2 regions of the Vibrio sp. R12-SG2-ISO1 genome follow, and region 1 is predicted to be linked to the other one. Evidence: predicted binding sites of a transcription regulator. Region 1 holds the regulator's gene; the other holds the start of a gene.
What was found. Region 1 encodes MetJ, which represses methionine synthesis genes. Its sites were predicted from a motif close to TTAGACNTNTANANGTCTAA; they were not measured.
Positions count from the first base shown of each region.

Region 1 (5,483 bases):
AGTCATATCTCTTTCTATCTGGTCTAATCTCCAGTCATTTCCCACATATTACCCTACTCGCTCGCATTCTGACCTAGGCAGCTTGACTCAGTTCCTCTAAAATGATTAACCCCCTTTGTGCTGAATCATTTTAACGAGTACCTATTTCTATGCCTGATGACCACCGTCAAGACCTGACCCCTGAAGAACAATTTCGCCAAAAAGCTCTCGACTACCATGCCTTTCCAAAACCAGGCAAGATCTCTGTCGAGCTGACCACCCAAGCAGAAACCGCGCAAGATCTCGCACTCGCCTACAGCCCAGGCGTGGCCGAGCCTGTACGAGAGATCGCTCAAAACCCCGATAATGTCTATAAGTACACTGCAAAAGGCAATATGGTGGCAGTGATCTCCAACGGCACAGCGATTCTTGGCCTAGGTAACCTTGGCCCACTAGCATCAAAGCCCGTGATGGAAGGTAAAGCCCTGCTGTTTAAACGCTTTGCAGGTTTGGACTCCATCGACATCGAAGTCAAACACCGCACCATCGATGAGTTTGTCGACACGGTCGCCAACATCGCGGATACCTTTGGCGGCATCAACTTAGAAGACATCAAAGCGCCAGACTGCTTTGAAATCGAAAAACAATTAATTGAGCGCTGTGATGTGCCAGTCTTCCATGATGACCAACACGGTACCGCCATTGTGACAGCTGCTGGCATGCTCAACGCTATTGAGCTACAGGGTAAAAAACTGGAAGACGCCGTGATTGTCTGTCTGGGCGCCGGTGCGGCAGCCATCGCTTGTATGGAGCTGCTGATCAAGTGCGGCGCGATGCGCGAGAAAATTTACATGCTGGATCGCAAAGGTGTGATCCACACTCGACGTGATGATCTCAACGAATACAAACAACTGTTTGCCAACAACACCGACAAACGTACGCTGCAAGATGTCATCGAAGGCGCCGATCTGTTCCTTGGCGTTTCTGGTCCTAACCTGTTATCGCCAGATGATCTTAAATTGATGGCCGACAAACCCATCGTGTTTGCCTGCTCTAACCCAGATCCTGAGATCAAACCTGAGCTCGCTCATGATGTACGCAATGACCTCATTATGGGTACAGGTCGCAGTGACTACCCGAACCAAGTCAACAACGTACTTTGCTTCCCGTTTATTTTCCGTGGCGCACTGGATGTACGTGCTAGCGAGATCAACGATGAGATGAAGCTCGCTGCCGTAGCAGCGATCCGTCAACTGGCGAAGGAAGAGGTCCCTGCCAATGTTCTGACCGCCGCGGGTGTGGATTCACTCTCGTTTGGCCCAGACTACATTATTCCAAAACCGATGGACCCAAGACTACTCCCCCGCGTCGCCAAAGCGGTCGCGTTAGCCGCGGTAGAATCCGGGGTGGCACGCATTGAGCTGCCTGACCATTACATGGATATCGAGTAATCTCGACGCCCACTGCCAGCCACGGACTTTGTCTCTGGCTGAGCAAAAACAACAAAGCCGCTGACGATGTCAGCGGCTTTGGCATTCAAATTCGGTGCAAAACAGGGCGAGCGTTAGTCGTCAAACGCCTCAAACTCAATCCCCATCTCCGTCATCAGCTTTTTCACTTCAGCGGGAATATCGTCTGGACGGTCTTTACGCAAATCTTCATCCGTCGGTAATGGTTGACCTGTGTAAGCGTGCAAGAACGCTTCACACAACAACTCACTGTTGGTGGCATGACGCAGGTTGTTGATCTGGCGGCGCGTACGCTCGTCTGTTAATACCTTAAGGACTTTAAGTGGGATGGAGACCGTGATTTTTTTCACTTGCTCACTTTTCTTACCGTGTTCTGCGTATGGGCTAATGTATTCGCCATTCCAGTCTGCCATTGCGCACCTTTATATTTGCGTATGAGTGTTTAAACCACAATTTTAACGGTATTTATGGCTACAAGCAAAGACATATAGACGTCTAGAAGTGTTGACGTCTTAAAAAATGAGAAGTAAAGTGGTTGGCGATAGGAGTGGAATCGGCCCAAACTGTGAGTGTGTCGCAGCATTACACCACATTGGGTGCCGGATACACCTGATAAGCAACAGGTATATCGCATTCCCTAAAACAAGTCACTACTGTTCGCAAGGAAAACGCTATGAGCACGCGCAAACCCGCCACCATCGCGGTACGTACTGGTATCGAGTCAGACACCCAACATCACGCTGTCGTTCCCCCTATTTATCTCTCGACCAATTATGGCTTTCCGGCGTTTGGTGAAGTGCCGAAATACGATTACACGCGTTCTGGTAACCCGAACCGTGGCCTGCTTGAAACGGCGCTGTATGAGTTAGAAGGTGGAGAAGGCGCTGTAGTGACCAATTGTGGCACCTCAGCGCTCAACCTTTGGGTCTCTGCGTTTGTCGGTCCAGACGATTTGATCATCGCGCCACACGATTGCTACGGTGGCACCTATCGACTCTTCAATACCCGCGCGCAAAAGGGCGACTTCAACGTGTTGTTTGTCGACCAATCCGATGACGCAGCCTTGACCGCCGCCATCAACCAGAAACCCAAGCTTATCCTGTTGGAAACGCCATCAAATCCTTTGGTACGTGTGGTGGATATCGAGAAAGTCTGCCAGCAAGCGAAACAAGTTGGCGCGCTGGTCGCGGTTGACAATACCTTCTTAACCCCGATTTTCCAGAAGCCACTCGAACTGGGTGCCGATTTCGTTATTCACTCAACCACCAAATACATCAACGGTCACTCCGATGTGATTGGCGGCGTGGTGATCACCAAAACCAAAGCGCACGCTGAAGAACTGGCTTGGTGGGGCAACTGCATTGGGGCCACCGGCACGCCGTTTGATAGCTACATGACGCTGCGTGGCATCCGCACGTTGGGCGCACGAATGAAGGTGCACGAACAAAGCTCGGCAAACATTCTCGACTTTCTGAAAACAGAGTCACTGGTCGGCCGCATCTATCACCCAAGCTTGCCGGATCACCCTGGCCATGACATCGCCAAGAAACAACAATCCGGCTTTGGTTCTATGCTCAGCTTCGAGTTCGCTGGCAGCTTTGAAGAACTGAAACAGTTTGTCGGTGAGTTGAAACTCTTCTCGCTTGCAGAATCGCTAGGCGGCGTAGAAAGCCTCATTTGTCACCCAGCGTCAATGACCCACCGTGCGATGGGTGAAGCGGCGCTGGCCGAGGCGGGTGTCTCTCAGCAACTGCTGCGTCTGTCTGTCGGTCTTGAAGATGCCGATGACCTGATTGACGATCTCAAACAAGCCTTTAACTGTGTGAAGGAGTCCGCGTAATGACGACATCGCGTCAACTGCATAAATTTGGTGGTAGCAGCTTAGCGGATCCGGAGTGCTACCGCCGGGTAGTCACCATACTCAAAGAATACTCAGGCAGCGATGATCTGATCGTTGTCTCAGCGGCCGGTAAAACCACCAATCATTTGATTGAATTTACCGAAGCGCTCTATAAAGATGGCCGTCTTGCCCATGAAGCGTTGCAGTCGGTACGACAATTCCAAACAGGGCTTATCGAAGCCTTGATTGACAGTGACGACGAACAAGCGCACATGCTGGCGACGCTCAAAGACGAGTTCACCACCCTCGGTGAATTAAGCGCCCCGTTAAGCGAGGTGGAGCGAGCTGCGGTACTTGGCCACGGTGAAATGTGGTCCTCAAGACTGCTCGCCGCGCTATTGAATCAAGCGAGTTTACCAGCCATCGCGCAAGACTCTCGCACTTTCTTACGGGCAGAAACCGGCACGCAACCTGAAGTGGATCGTGGTCAGTCCTACCCACTACTGAAGGAAATTTTGGCGCAACACTCACAGCGTCGTCTGGTGTTTACCGGCTTTATGGCGCAAAACCAAGCAGGCCAAACCGTGCTGCTTGGCCGAAACGGATCCGATTACTCTGCCACCGTGATTGGCGCGCTCGCAGAGGTCAGTCGCGTCACGATTTGGAGTGACGTTGCTGGCGTATACAGCGCAGACCCTCGCCTTGTCAGTGATGCTTGTCTTCTGCCCCTATTGCGACTGGATGAAGCAAGTGAACTGGCACGCCTTGCCGCCCCCGTGCTGCATAGCCGTACCTTGCAGCCTGTCGCTCAAAGTACGATGGACTTACACTTGCGCTGCAGTTACGACCCTGAATCTGGCTCTAGCCGCATTGAGCGCGTCCTCGCCTCTGGGCGTGGTGCCAAGATCATCTCCTCACTCAATGACGTGTTGTTGATTCAGTTAAACTTCGCCTCTGGCCATGATTTCAATCGCATGGAAAAAGAAGTGCTGAGCAGTTTGAAACGCGCCCAACTTGAACCTTTAACTTATGAAGTCCAAGCGGATAAGCACTCATTACGCCTTGCTTATACCTCGGAAATTGCAGGGGGCGCTTTAGGCTTCTTACAAGATTCCGCCATCGCAGCAGAAATTAAACTCAAAGAGGGCTACGCCCTTGTTGCTGCGGTGGGCGCTGGTGTCACCAACAACGCCAACCACTGTTACGGCTTTTACCAGAAGCTCAAGTCATCGCCTGTCGAGTTCATCTCTGAGTCTCGTTCCGGTCTCAGTTTGGTGGCTGTCTTACGCCGCACCGAAACCGAACCACTCGTTAAGGCGATTCACAACCAACTTTTCCAAGCACAAAAACGAGTCGGCATCGCCCTATGCGGCAAAGGCAACATTGGCTCCAGTTGGTTAACCCTGTTTGCAGAACAAAAAGCAGAGCTAGAAAAGCGTCGTGGAATGAGTTTTGAGCTCGTGGCGGTGATCGACAGCCAAACCTATTGGTTTAATGACCAAGGCATCGATCCTAGCGCGGTCAGTGAGCATTTCGATGAAGAGTCTATCCCTTATCAGCAAGGCGAGTGGATCCAGCGCCTCGGTGCGATTCAGGGCTATGACGATGTGGTCGTACTCGACGTGACGGCGAGTAAAGAGTTAGCTGAGCGTTACCTCGATATAGCCGAGCAAGGCATGCATCTTATCTCTGCCAATAAGGTTGCCGGCTCTGCCTCAAGTGCTTACTACCACCAAGTCCAAGATGCGTTTGCCAAAATAAACCGCCATTGGCTCTACAATGCCACCGTTGGAGCAGGCTTGCCGATCAACCACACTGTGCGCGATTTGCGTGAAAGTGGCGATGTCATCTATGCGGTCTCAGGGATTTTCTCTGGCACCCTCTCTTGGTTGTTCCAACAATATGATGGCAGCGTACCGTTTGCCGAGTTAGTCGATTTAGCGTGGCAGCAAGGCTTAACCGAGCCAGACCCTAGGCAGGATCTCGATGGCTCTGACGTAATGCGCAAGCTGGTCATCTTAGCCAGAGAAGCCGGTCTCGAGATTGAACCTGAATCGGTCAAAGTCGAGAGCTTAGTGCCCGATGAACTGGCCGATCTCTCACTGGATGACTTTCTCGATAACAGCCAACAGCTCAGCGAACAGCTAGCAGAAAGGCTCGAGAAAGCGCAACGTGAAGACAAAGTGCTGCGCTAC
Region 1 is NZ_JCBDGO010000010.1:199,260-204,742, forward strand. Features, by position in the region: gene AC6R10_RS10070 (malic enzyme-like NAD(P)-binding protein) at 150-1,430, shown strand; gene metJ (met regulon transcriptional regulator MetJ) at 1,544-1,861, opposite strand; gene AC6R10_RS10080 (O-succinylhomoserine (thiol)-lyase) at 2,122-3,288, shown strand; gene AC6R10_RS10085 (bifunctional aspartate kinase/homoserine dehydrogenase II) at 3,288-5,483, shown strand, end outside.

Region 2 (5,483 bases), on a different contig from region 1:
TCAGCGTGGTGAACTTGGACAAAAGCCAAACCAGCTATCAGCTAGAGCGCATGGTAGATGCGACACCCCAAGTGCACATCTTACGGCGTGACTCAAGCATAGAAGCGGCCAAAGCAGCCTTTTTAAGTGGCGATATTAGCGGCATTTTGGTGATCCCAGAGCATTTCTATAAAGATCTGATGTTAGGTAAAAGCCCGACCTTGGCTTACGCGGGGGATGCCTCGTACTTTTTGGTCTACGGCACCATTGTCGAAGGCTTAGCGCAAGCGGGTGGCACACTAGCGGCGCAAACCACAGTGGCGAAATTGCTCGTTGATGGTGAGCCACTGAGCGCAGCGGCCAATCACTTTGCGCCAACTAAGCTCAACCTCAAACCCACTTTTAACCCGCAAATGGGCTATGTCGATTACGTGGTGCCTGCGGTGTTTGTGCTGATTTTGCAGCAAACGCTGGCGATGGCGGCCGGGTTGATGCAAGGCACACAGAAACATGGTCGTGGCTATTGGTCTAACGTCAGCCCTCTCGCCTTGATGGGGGGGCGAATGGTACTGCTGACGAGTATTTACTTGGTACTAAGCGGTTATTACTTCGGGCCGAGTTTTCGCTTGCACGGCGTCGCGCAGTTAGCAAACCTTGCCGATCTTGTCACTCTATTGCTGCCTTTCTTGTTGGCATCCTGCGCGATAGGCATCTGGCTAGGTACGGTAGTACCAAGACGAGAGTTGGTGACATTAGTGGTACTAATCAGCTCAATGCCGCTGATTTTTAGTGCGGGGTTTATCTGGCCGCTCGAAGCGATTCCCGATGGCATCGTTTGGTTATCGCAGCTTTTTCCTAGTACGCCCGCCATCCAAGCATTCTTGCGTTTAAACCAGATGGGCGGAGAATGGCATCAAGTCGCGGAGCAATACGCACTGCTGTGGGTGCAAGCACTGGGTTGGAGCCTCATGGCTTGGCGTGCATTGCGTGAACATCGCCGTGATATCTAACCCGCGATAACGTTTGAGCGCCGCGTTTAAAAACCTCGGCGGCGCCAAAACTCGTTTTCATCCCGGCCATACACATCGAAGGTCTTTTGCGCAATCACGCGTCCGTCCATCTCGATGCTCATGTGCCAACGCCCCAAATTCGACTCCAAACCGCCGTCTGGATGAAGCAGTTGAATCGTATCGCCCAAGTAGAAATCCCAATCGTTGCTGCCCACGTGCAACTCGCCGGTGAAAGGCGCTAGCGTCTGGCCTTTTTTGCCTAAGATACCGGGATGATCGATACAAAACTCAATCAACGCACCTTTGGCTTTTTTGATGTTGACGATAAAGCCAAACTCAACGTCCTCGTCAGCCGGAACCTTAGTGGTAAACGCTTGTATTTTAGGAAGATGTTTTGATTTGGAGTCCCATTGGTCGTAAATACCGTAAGAGGTCATTTCAACAACGGGCGATCGCTTTGCCATGTCTGCCACCGTTTTTTCATTTGTTCGATTGTACTGCGCTCAACGCCGTGGATATTTTGAAATTGCCCAGAGCACTCCATCACCACAAACTCAGCGCCAAATTGCTTGGCGAGGCGGTAGTACGGCGCGATTTCCCAGCGCTGGACAAAAGTATTGGAGACAACCACGTCCTGCTTGTTGGTCAGCGCACGTTTGACCTCAGCTCGGCACCACTCGTGCGCATCGGAAATTTTCGCTTTGTCATAGCGGTAAACGCCATCGTCAGCGATAAAATACATATCCGCTTCAAGGTGCACCGCTGGCAGTGTTTTCGCTAGAGTGCTTTTGCCAGAACCTGGCAGACCACGAATTAAGGTCAATTTCACCGCTCTATTACTCCCTTGCGGCCGATGTCCGCTGATTTGTCTGTGGCTGCACCGACATAGTCTCACCAAGTTCGAGGCGCAGATAGTAAACCAATTTGGCCTAAAAATGCTATCGACATCTCATACTGATTCGGGTAAGTTTAGATGTATAGACGTCCATAATAGAGCTTAGGGAGAAAGCTGTGCCGATTAAGATCCCCGATCAATTGCCTGCCACTGATGTACTGCGTCAGGAAAATATCTTCATCATGAGCGAATCGCGTGCCTCTACGCAGGAGATTCGTCCACTTAAGGTGTTGATCCTCAATCTTATGCCAAAAAAAATTGAGACAGAGACGCAATTTTTACGCCTCTTGTCCAATAGCCCATTGCAGGTCGATATTGAACTGCTGCGCATTGATGATCGCCCGAGTAAAAATACGCCAACCGAGCACCTAGACAACTTTTACCGACAATTTGAGATGATCAAAAAACGCAATTTCGATGGTTTGATCATCACCGGTGCGCCGCTCGGTCTGGTCCAGTTTGAAGACGTGATTTACTGGGACCACCTCAAAACCATCATGAACTGGGCGAAAGAGCACGTCACCTCGACCTTATACGTCTGCTGGGCCGCACAGGCAGGATTAAAGCTGCTCTACAATTTGCCTAAGCGCACTCGCAAAGAGAAGCTCTCCGGTGTGTATCAACATCAAATTCATCATGAGTTTCACCCCATTCTGCGTGGTTTTGACGACACCTTTTTAGCACCGCATTCTCGCTACGCTGATTTCTCACCGGAGTATCTCGCCGAGCATACGGATCTCGACATCTTGGCCACCTCAGACGTGGCTGGCGTTTACTTGGCGGCCACCAAAGATAAGCGCAATGTGTTTGTGACGGGCCATCCAGAGTATGACTCACACACCCTGCACAATGAGTACATCCGCGATCTGAGTGAGGGAATGGAACCGGCGATTCCGGTCAACTACTACCCCAACAACAATCCTGACAACAAACCGTGCGCAAGTTGGCGCAGTCATGGACACCTGCTATTTGCCAACTGGTTGAACTACTGCGTCTACCAGCAAACGCCATACGATTTGGATCACTTCAGCGAAGCCAACTTCACCAAAGACGATTAACGCGTCTAGGGCAACACCCTGTCACCGAATACGAGGGCGCAAGCGCGCCCTCACTCGCATTCTTTTTCCGCCCACACTCAGAAACTGATAAACCCCTCGCAGAGTCTCACTCATCGGCGCAAACACCAGATGGGATCAGGTATAAAAAAGCACAAGCTTGTTATCTGTTACTGAACCACAAAAGTTGAACGAATATGCGTACCCTTCTCCTTCCTTTGGTGTTACTTCTCTCTGCCTGTGTCACGGTGGACAATAACGCTGAACCTGAGCTCAATGCCAACCCACGAGAAAAAGCCGATGCGCGCTTAGCCCTTGGCATGGGTTACTTACAGCAGGGTGATATGGTGAAAGCCCGCGAAAATCTGGAAAAAGCCCTTCAGCACGATAAGAGTTATTACCGAGCACAATTGGCGATGGCGCACTATTTCGAGCAAGTTGGTGAAGAAGCGGACGCTGAAAAACTGTATAAAACGGCGCTGAGACAGCACCCGAGAAACGGTAATGTAATGAACAACTACGGCACGTTTTTATGCAAACAAGAGCGCTATCCTCAGGCTGATCAACTGTTTAATCGCGCCATTGAGCAGCCCTACTACTACCTGATTTCCGCCAGCTATGAAAATGCGGCACTCTGTGCATTGAAAGCGGGCAAACCCGAACAAGCCATGGGTTATTTCAAACGCACATTGGATCACGACCCGCGCCGTGTCACCTCGCTGCTGCGCCTGACTAAACTTGAAATAGAGCAAGGTGAATACACATCGGCGCGAATACGCTTGATGAACTTCCACCAGCAGTTTGGCGTGCAACAAGCCTCATTGGCCCTACTGGTCGAGTTGGAAGAGCGCGCCGGGAACAGCGCATTAGAAGAGAAGTATCGTAAGCAGTTAGAAGCGCTCTCGAACGGATAAACTGATCATTTTCGTTTGTGAATTTTTTTGTATTCTCGATACAAAATCAGCACAAAATAACCCAGTCCCCACAACAGCAGCACCGCGAACAGCGCAAGAAAGCTATCGCAAATCCAACTGGGCTCACAGGGCATATAAATCTCAAACTCCATATGCCCTCCTCATCTATTGGTATCAGTGGTTAACGGGGTTTGGTATCAAACCAAGTGGCGCGCTTAGCTTTATCATGAAACGTCCAAGCCATAAAACGGCTCACTTTCTGCCCTTGGCTCATCTCAACCACGCGCACTTCCAGCGCTCCGGCTTTTTCAAGATTTTTACGCAGCCAACGGACATTCTCTTTCTTTGAGATCAAGGTGGAGAACCAAAGGACTTGCGATGCCACATCTCGACTTTCAAACGCCATCTTTTTCACAAACGCGGCTTCACCACCCGGACACCACAGTTCCGCTTTCTGCCCACCAAAATTAAGTATAGGCGAACCTTTCTGCGTTTTGTGTCGTGGTGCATTGGCGGCGGCGACCGCGGCCTTATTGCTACCTTTTTTGGTCCTATTGCGACTTAAATTAGCCAGTTTTTTCTCGCTGCCTTGCTGCGCCTCTTCAAGGGATTTATGAAACGGCGGATTGCAGGTCGTCAGCGCATAATGCTCGCCTTTGGCGATAATGTGTTTAAACACAAACCGAGAGTCACGCTGCAATCGGCTTTCAATTTTGCCTTTCAACACCGCATTGGCGCTCGCGATCTGGTTGGCATTGTCCACCGACACCTCGTCCACATCACTACCAACGTAGTACCAGCCATAATCCACCGCGCCAATGATCGGATAGATGCAGTTAGCGCCAACGCCGATGTCTAACGCATGCACACTCGCGTGTTTCGCCTCAGGCACATCCGCCTCAAGCAGCTCAGCAAGACGATGGATGTAGTCAGCACGCCCTGGAATAGGCGGGCAGAGATACCCTTTAGGAATATCCCACTCACTGACTTGGTAGTGATGCGCCAACAAGGCTTTATTGAGCAGCTTCACTGCGATAGGGTCAGAAAATGGAATGCTCTTGTCACCAGCTGGGGTGGTGATGACATACGCTTTCAGCGCAGGCAGCGCGTTGACCAACGCGGCAAAATCATAGCGTCCTTGGTGTTTATTGCGAGGATGTAATCCCGGCTTACTTGGCTGCTTGATAAACGTCATCTCACGATTCGAGCGATGCTTTGGCTCAGACTGAGAAGCGCTATTTATTGTTTTCGGCGCACGTTTGGTCGAAGGGTGCGAATCTTTACGGTGTGTAGCCATGATCTGTAATGCGTAACGTGTAGTGAGTGATCAACAACAAGGCATTTATGCCTAGTTCGTTGGCTCGTCTCGGGTCTCGAGGTAAATCATAAACAATCGAGCGTCGAGTTCCAGTTGATGGTAGTCGGGCTCCATGTGGCAGCACAACGAATAGAAGGCTTTGTTGTGCTCCTTCTCTTTCAAGTGCGCCAGTTCGTGCACCACCAACATGCGCAATAGCGGCTCAGGTGCCTCTCGAAATACGCGAGCGATGCGAATTTCATTCTTTGATTTGATTTTTCCGCCATGCACTTTCGACACATAGGTATGAAGGCCAAGCGCATTGTTGATGAT
Region 2 is NZ_JCBDGO010000024.1:20,452-25,934, reverse strand. Features, by position in the region: gene AC6R10_RS16905 (ABC transporter permease) at 1-989, shown strand, start outside; gene AC6R10_RS16900 (DUF3859 domain-containing protein) at 1,016-1,453, opposite strand; gene AC6R10_RS16895 (ATP-binding protein) at 1,423-1,818, opposite strand; gene metA (homoserine O-acetyltransferase MetA) at 2,001-2,942, shown strand; gene pilW (type IV pilus biogenesis/stability protein PilW) at 3,137-3,853, shown strand; gene AC6R10_RS16880 (hypothetical protein) at 3,859-4,005, opposite strand; gene rlmF (23S rRNA (adenine(1618)-N(6))-methyltransferase RlmF) at 4,035-5,048, opposite strand; gene AC6R10_RS16870 (M48 metallopeptidase family protein) at 5,202-5,483, opposite strand, start outside.
Region 2: the regulator MetJ is predicted to act here: its motif matches at 1,959-1,978, upstream of metA (homoserine O-acetyltransferase MetA).